Regions from separate parts of the Gracilibacillus sp. JCM 18860 genome, predicted to be linked through region 2. Evidence: predicted binding sites of a transcription regulator. Region 2 holds the regulator's gene; each other region holds the start of a gene.
What was found. Region 2 encodes Rex, which represses fermentation and respiration genes when NADH is low (regulators of the CRP and FNR family bind a similar motif). Its sites were predicted from a motif close to TTGTGAAATATTTCACAA; they were not measured.
Positions count from the first base shown of each region.

Region 1: the regulator Rex is predicted to act here: its motif matches at 1,225-1,242, upstream of ACZ5R4_RS06340 (TIGR04053 family radical SAM/SPASM domain-containing protein).
Region 3: the regulator Rex is predicted to act here: its motif matches at 1,316-1,333, upstream of ric (iron-sulfur cluster repair di-iron protein).

Region 1 covers NZ_AP043868.1:1,215,475-1,217,746, forward strand. Annotated here, with positions in the region: partial or broken gene ACZ5R4_RS06330 (IS3 family transposase) at 1-343, opposite strand, end outside; gene ACZ5R4_RS06335 (Crp/Fnr family transcriptional regulator) at 440-1,132, opposite strand; gene ACZ5R4_RS06340 (TIGR04053 family radical SAM/SPASM domain-containing protein) at 1,391-2,272, shown strand, end outside.
Region 2 covers NZ_AP043868.1:1,861,035-1,863,306, forward strand. Annotated here, with positions in the region: gene ACZ5R4_RS09455 (CPBP family intramembrane glutamic endopeptidase) at 1-608, shown strand, start outside; gene ACZ5R4_RS09460 (DUF4305 domain-containing protein) at 613-813, shown strand; gene ACZ5R4_RS09465 (redox-sensing transcriptional repressor Rex) at 837-1,481, opposite strand; gene ACZ5R4_RS09470 (ABC-F family ATP-binding cassette domain-containing protein) at 1,638-2,272, shown strand, end outside.
Region 3 covers NZ_AP043868.1:1,220,794-1,223,065, reverse strand. Annotated here, with positions in the region: gene ACZ5R4_RS06375 (YwiC-like family protein) at 1-540, opposite strand, end outside; gene ric (iron-sulfur cluster repair di-iron protein) at 584-1,258, opposite strand; gene ACZ5R4_RS06365 (cytochrome c oxidase subunit 2A) at 1,457-1,585, shown strand; gene ACZ5R4_RS06360 (cytochrome c oxidase subunit II) at 1,641-2,060, shown strand; gene ACZ5R4_RS06355 (cbb3-type cytochrome c oxidase subunit I) at 2,099-2,272, shown strand, end outside.

The sequences.
Region 1 (2,272 bases), 650 kb from region 2:
TTCCCGTATCTTTTAATTCCCTATGACCATTATACTGCTTTATCCATCTACGTAATACCGACCGACTCGAAATTTCAAATTTTCGAACAATCTCTTCTTGGGAAAACTCTCCGGATACGTAACTCTTTACAGCTCTTACCTTTAATTCTTTAGAATACCTTTTCCATGTTTTTGAGTTTTTTAACCCTCTTATACCTTCCTTTTCAAATTTCTGTATCCATTTATAAAGAGTATATTTTGAAATTTGATATCTTGAGCATAATTCCTTCAATGTATAATTTTCGTTTTGATAGTCCTTTATTACTTCATATTTAAATTTGCTTGAATAAGATTTATTTGACATAGAAACTCCCCTTAAGGCAAAACAGATTTATATTTTTTAATCTGTCTACCTTAAGGGGAGCATATCATTTATTGATCGACTTTTTACTCCTTCTATTTAACAATCGTAATGTTGTAGACAATCCATATCTAATAATAGATAGCCTTGTTTCGTGCCTTTGACGAGTCCCTCTCTTTTCAATTTATTAATTGTTCGACTGACGGTTTCCCTTGAGGAACCGATCATGTTCGCTAGTTCTTGATTCGTAAAACGAGTGGTGAGGATCATATTTTTATCCGTACATTGCTTCCCATGTGTCTTGGAAAGGCGAATTAATAACATGATAATTTGTTCTTCCGTATTATGGAGTACTTGTTCTTCTAAGCGTTTTTGTAAATCTACAATAATATCACCCATTACTCGGAACAATTTAATGCTTAATGATGGGTATTGTAATAGTAATTGCTCAAATGCAAGAATTGGTATTTCCACTAAAGTAGCTGACTCTATAATCTCGGCATGTGCCGGATAATTACCTTTTCTAAAGAAACCAGCATGTGGAAACATATCCTCAGATTTGAGGATCGATACAATTTGTTCTTTTCCATTAATATCTGTTTTATATATTTTGACTTTACCTTTATGGATGAAATGAACTCGTTCTAAGGACTCGCCCTGCATAAAAACATAACTATTGGTTGCATATTGTTTAATTTTAGCAATTTCCGTTATAGCCCCAATTTCTTCTCTGGTCAATTCTTTAAATAATGGCACATTCCATAAAACATCCTGAATGATATTTGTAGACATCCAAACCTGCTCCTTCCCACAGACATTGTCTTAGCTAAGTAACCAATTGATGGAGATCTCTTCTTTATTGTAGAAAAGTTTATCAAATAACTTTGTGATTCAAATCACAATCTAACACTATTATTATCGATTCTTAGGGCTAATTCAATAAATTGTCATAAAGTTTTCCTTTAAAAGTGATTTTTTCCACTATTATGACATCCATTTCGGATTACACTGCATCTATATTTTAAATTTTTCACAAGAAGGAGTTCATCAATGTTTACTCGAGATTATCATAAAAATCCATTTATCGTTATATGGGAACTAACTCGCGCCTGTGAACTAAAATGTCTTCATTGCCGAGCAGAAGCACAATATAAACGCCATCCTCTTGAACTCAGCTATGAGGAAGGTATAAATCTAATTGATCAGATTCACTTGATGGATAATCCACTTTTGGTATTTACTGGTGGTGATCCCTTAATGCGTAACGATGTTTATGCTCTAGCAGAATATGCCGTAAAGAAGGGTGTCAGAGTGTCGATGACACCAAGTGCAACACCAAACGTGACGAAAGAAGCTATTCAAAAAGCAAAGGTGGTCGGCTTATCAAGATGGGCATTTAGTTTAGATGGTCCAACTGCAAAAATTCATGACCATTTTAGAGGAACAAATGGCTCATTTGACTTAACGATACAAAGTATTCAATACTTACATGAATTAGAAATACCTGTTCAGATCAACACGGTTATCTCCAAATATAATTATGAGGTACTAGATGAGATGGCAGAATTAGTAAAAAAACTGCAATGTGTGCTTTGGAGTGTCTTTTTTCTTGTCCCGATTGGAAGGGGACAAGCGAAGGATATGATCTCTCCTGCAGAGCATGAAAAGGTTTTGCGCTGGCTATACCAGTTAAGTAAAAGAGTGGATTTTGATATTAAAACAACAGCAGCACAGCATTACCGACGAGTTGTAATCCAGCAAAAAATGAGGGAACATAAAAATCGGCATGACCATATTGATTATGAGGATGCCTTAATAAAAGGGGCAACTGGTACAATTGATGGTCTTGGACGTGCACCTAAGGGAGTAAATGATGGAAATGGCTTTGTTTTTGTTAGCCATATTGGAGATGTTTACCCAAGCGGTTTATTG
Region 2 (2,272 bases):
CATTAACATTAATGGTTGGATGGAATATCGGTAGCTTCGTTCTTGCTTTGATTATCTCTTGCTATTTACTAAGAGATGAAATCAATTCTTTCTTTCAATCACGGGATAAAAGAATTGGACAAATTGTATTATGGACAATACTCGGTTTCTTCTTAGTATTAATTGCTCAGGTAGCATCCACCGTCATTGAACGTTTTGTATTTGGTGCACCAGTTGGTTCTGAAAATACGATGCAATTGATGCAAGTAGCGAGACAAGCACCAATATTTATTATTCTTATTTCTATTTTAGGTCCAATCCTGGAGGAGCTCGTATTCCGTAAAGCGATTTTTGGTTCCCTATATAAAAAAATGAACTTCTTCTTTGCCGGAATTATTTCAGGGGTTTTATTTGCTGTCTTGCATAACGATTTCAGTCATCTCTTAACCTATATAGCAGTTGCATTTGTGCTTGCCTTTATCTATGTCGAAACCAAAAGAATTCTCGTACCTATTCTTGCACATATGGCGATGAACACATTTGCAGTCATTGGGCAATTATCACTTGATCCAGAAGAAATGGAACAAATGCTAGAACAGGTACAGTTCATCTTAGTTGGGGGCTTTTAAAAACATGAGATTTTCACCATTGGGCTCTGCCATCATCTATTTCATTTTGGGCTCATTATTTATCTATATTGGCATAAAATCTGCCGATGATACGGTATTTAATTTCATTACACTTGCATTAGCGTTTTTTGCTACCATTGATTTCGTTGTTGCAATACGACTAGTAAGCTTACATTTTAAAATTAAAAAGGCGAAGAAAAAATAAGAAGTGCCTCTCATCAGCACTTCTTATTTTTCCTCTATTTCTAATGGATAATGCTTCATAAAATAAACGAGTGACTGCAGCTCTACTGATAGGTCAATATGGTGGACGCGAACATTATCTGGAACGGTAATCCTTGCAGGGGTAAAGTTTAAGATACCTTTTATTCCTGCTTTCACCAGTCGATCTGCCATAGACTGCGCTTCAGAAACTGGTACGGTAAGAATAGCTACCTGAATATCTCCTATTTTTTCTTCTAATTCATCTATATGATGAACATTGACATTTCGAATCTCTGTTCCTACCTTGATTGGATCCGCATCAAATGCCACTTCTATCTTCGTATTATTGTTTTTGGTAAAATTATAATTTAAAAAAGCGGTTCCTAAATTCCCGACACCAATCAGGACAACAGGCGTATTCTCATCCTGGTCTAAGGTTTTACGGAAAAAGCCGAGTAAGTAATCGACATTGTAGCCATATCCTTTTTTTCCTAATGCACCAAAATACGAAAAATCTCTGCGAATGGTAGCAGAGTCGACCTTCATTGCAAGACTAAGTTCCTTTGATGAGACACGGTCTTTACCTTGGATATGTAAATTATTCAAAAAACGATAATATAAAGGTAATCGCTTCGCTGTAGCTTGTGGAATTTTATGTTGATTAGGCATCCTCTATTCCCCTTATTTCTTCATTAAATATTATTCTCTCTTTATTCTAACAGAAAAAAAGAAAAAAGTCGTGAAATTGTTCACTTGTCTATCTACTTCCCTTACTTGCAGTTCGTTCGCCTTTTAGATACACTTACATCATTGAGGTGAACGATGATGATTTATTTACAGGTGAACAATTTAACCAAACGATTTGGTGCTGAGCTGATCTTATCTAATATAAAACTAGAAATTAAACAAAATGACCGGATTGCCATTGTTGGTCGAAATGGTGCGGGAAAATCTACCTTATTAAATATAATTGCAGGTAACCTTAGCTATGATGAAGGAGAGATCCATAAACCAAAGGATGTTACCTTAGGATATCTTGCCCAACATACGGGACTTGATTCTACAGAAACGATCTGGGATGAAATGTTAAAGATCTTTTCCCATTTGTTAAAGGAAGAAAAGGAACTGAGAAGCATGGAACAGCAAATGGGAGATTCTGATCTATTAGCAGATACAGAAAAATATCAACAACTACTAGTAAGCTATGACCGCAAACAAGAAGCATTTAAGCAAGCTGGTGGCTATGAATATGAGCCTGAAATCAAAGCCGTTCTAAACGGTCTAGATTTTCCTGAATCCATGTGGGACACATCGATTGCCACATTAAGTGGTGGTCAGAAGACGAGACTCGCCCTTGGAAAGCTTCTTCTAACAAAACCTAATGTACTAATACTAGATGAGCCAACCAATCATCTAGATATTCAAACCTTAACATGGCTTGAAGGCTATCTAAACAGCTA
Region 3 (2,272 bases), 640 kb from region 2:
ATTAGATTTGTATTGAAAGGATCGATTTTTTAACTCACGAATCAATGATTTCACATAAAAGGCACTACCCATAAAATAAGCAGTGATTATGAACAAAAGGATCAATAGGTCCATAGTGAACTGTTCAATCCCGATGTAGTAGCTCGCCATACCCCCAATCGCAAAAATAATGATCCCACTTAAGTCATTCCACAGTGATCGTTCATTTTTAGTCTTAATAAAATACACATTAACTGCAAAGAGTGGGAGCATAAACGAACCAAATAGTAGAAGACTTGGCATAATGATCACTAATGGAATCAAACATAGTAAGGATGGTATACCATACCACAGCATCCATGGAAGCATCTTTTTCTTCTTGCGTTTATTCCTTACCACATTAAGTAATGGGGTTGACATTAAATATAGAAAAAACCAGCCAATCAAAAAGACAACATGTAGCCCTCTAGGGTTAGATAAAAAGATGCCAAGTAATGTGGGAAGAAGGAACATGGCCCACGAACCATGTTCTTTTGGTAAAATTATTTTTGTTTTTGCCATTGTTATCACCTTATCTCTAGATTGCCCTGCTATATATCGTCTTTTATGAAGCAGTAAAACGTGGGAAGAGTATATTGTTCTCTAGATGAATATGCTGAAATAGATCTGACTCTAATTCATCTAATTTTAAATAAGTTAGCTGGTACGTATTACATGCCCCTGTTGGAATAGCGTAATCGTCTGTTACTTCACGCATCAGCTCTAGCAATCTGCCCTCATGCTCATGTTCTTCCTCGAAATGATGAATGATTGCAGCTGCTGCCTCTACATCATTATCCATTAATTTAGGAAATAGCGTGCTTTCTTCCTTTTCAAGATGTGATTCTAGTTCACTTTTTAATTGATGGAATACGGTGTAAACGGTCGTAAGCTCTGGATGTGCTTCTCCATGCACGCGTTGAACCTTTGTCACATATTTGCTTAATTCAGGTAGAACTTGTTTCAAATAACCATGATGTTTTTCCACTATATGTTCAATGAGCTCTAGATTGCTTTTGCTTGTCCAATCGATTTCATCTTGATTATTTGTTTCCTCATATAGCTGGTTTATTTCAGTCAAAACCGCTTCTTTGTCGAGCCTTCTTTTTTCTAGAGCCTCTCCAATCGGACGATTCCCTCCACAACAAAAATCTATTTTATACTGTTTGAATAGGGAACTAGCCTTTGGGAATTGTGTAACTATGTCTCCTGTCTTCATTTCTAAATCAAATCTATTCATGAAAATCCCTCCAATTTAATTGTTCATGCTAACTATATCGTTATCCAATAGTAGACTCTGTGAGAAAAATCACATTTAAATATATTATCCTAATTCTTTGTCTAAAAAATGAACATTAGAGGAAAGTGATTTACCTCACTGCGAATGATTATCAGTGAAAATACAATGAAGCTAAATAAGAAAAAGGAGGCAAATACGGTGGGAAAACAAGTGGAGAATAATAAAGAAGCTTCATTAAAAGGTGCATTCGTATCTGTATTATTTTTAGGTAGTTTCATTGCATTATTATGGTTAGGTATTTGGAGCTTATTTATGGCAAGAGTTTAGAGGAGGGAATCTCGTGCATCGTTATGAAAAAATATGGTTAATTTTAAGTTCTGTTATGATTTTAGGGTTTATGTTTATTATCGGTTATCAAGCCTTTGCAGATGAGCTTGGTCCTCCCAGCAATCAAGAGACGATTGATCCACAAAAAGTCGAGCAACAAGAGCCCTTTAATAATCCTGGCGTAAAAAAAATCGGGGAAAAGGAATATGAAGTTGTCATGACTTTAGAAATTTTTAGCTTTGATCCCATGGAATTAGAGTTTCCAGCTGGTTCAACCGTGCATTTTGTCATGACATCTAAGGATGTGGTTCACGGAATGGAGATTGCCAATACCAATGTTAATACAATGGTGGTTCCAGGTTATATCCAGAGAATCACGCAAACCTTTGATAAACCAGGAAATTATTTAGTGCTTTGTAATGAATATTGTGGAGCTGGCCATCAAGTGATGTCAACAACGATTCAGATTAGTTAGTAGAGAGGGTGAGAGGATTGACTGTACTTAAAAAAAGTATGATAGAAAGAGTAGAGAACAAGCTTGGTGCAATTCCAGAAGATGTTAAAATATCAAAATCCTACATGGTGGTCACATTCATTGCCTTACTTGTAGGTGGAATACTCGGATTAGTGCAAGGCTTAAATCGTGCAGGTTTACTCGAAATACCGAATGGATTCAATTATTATCAA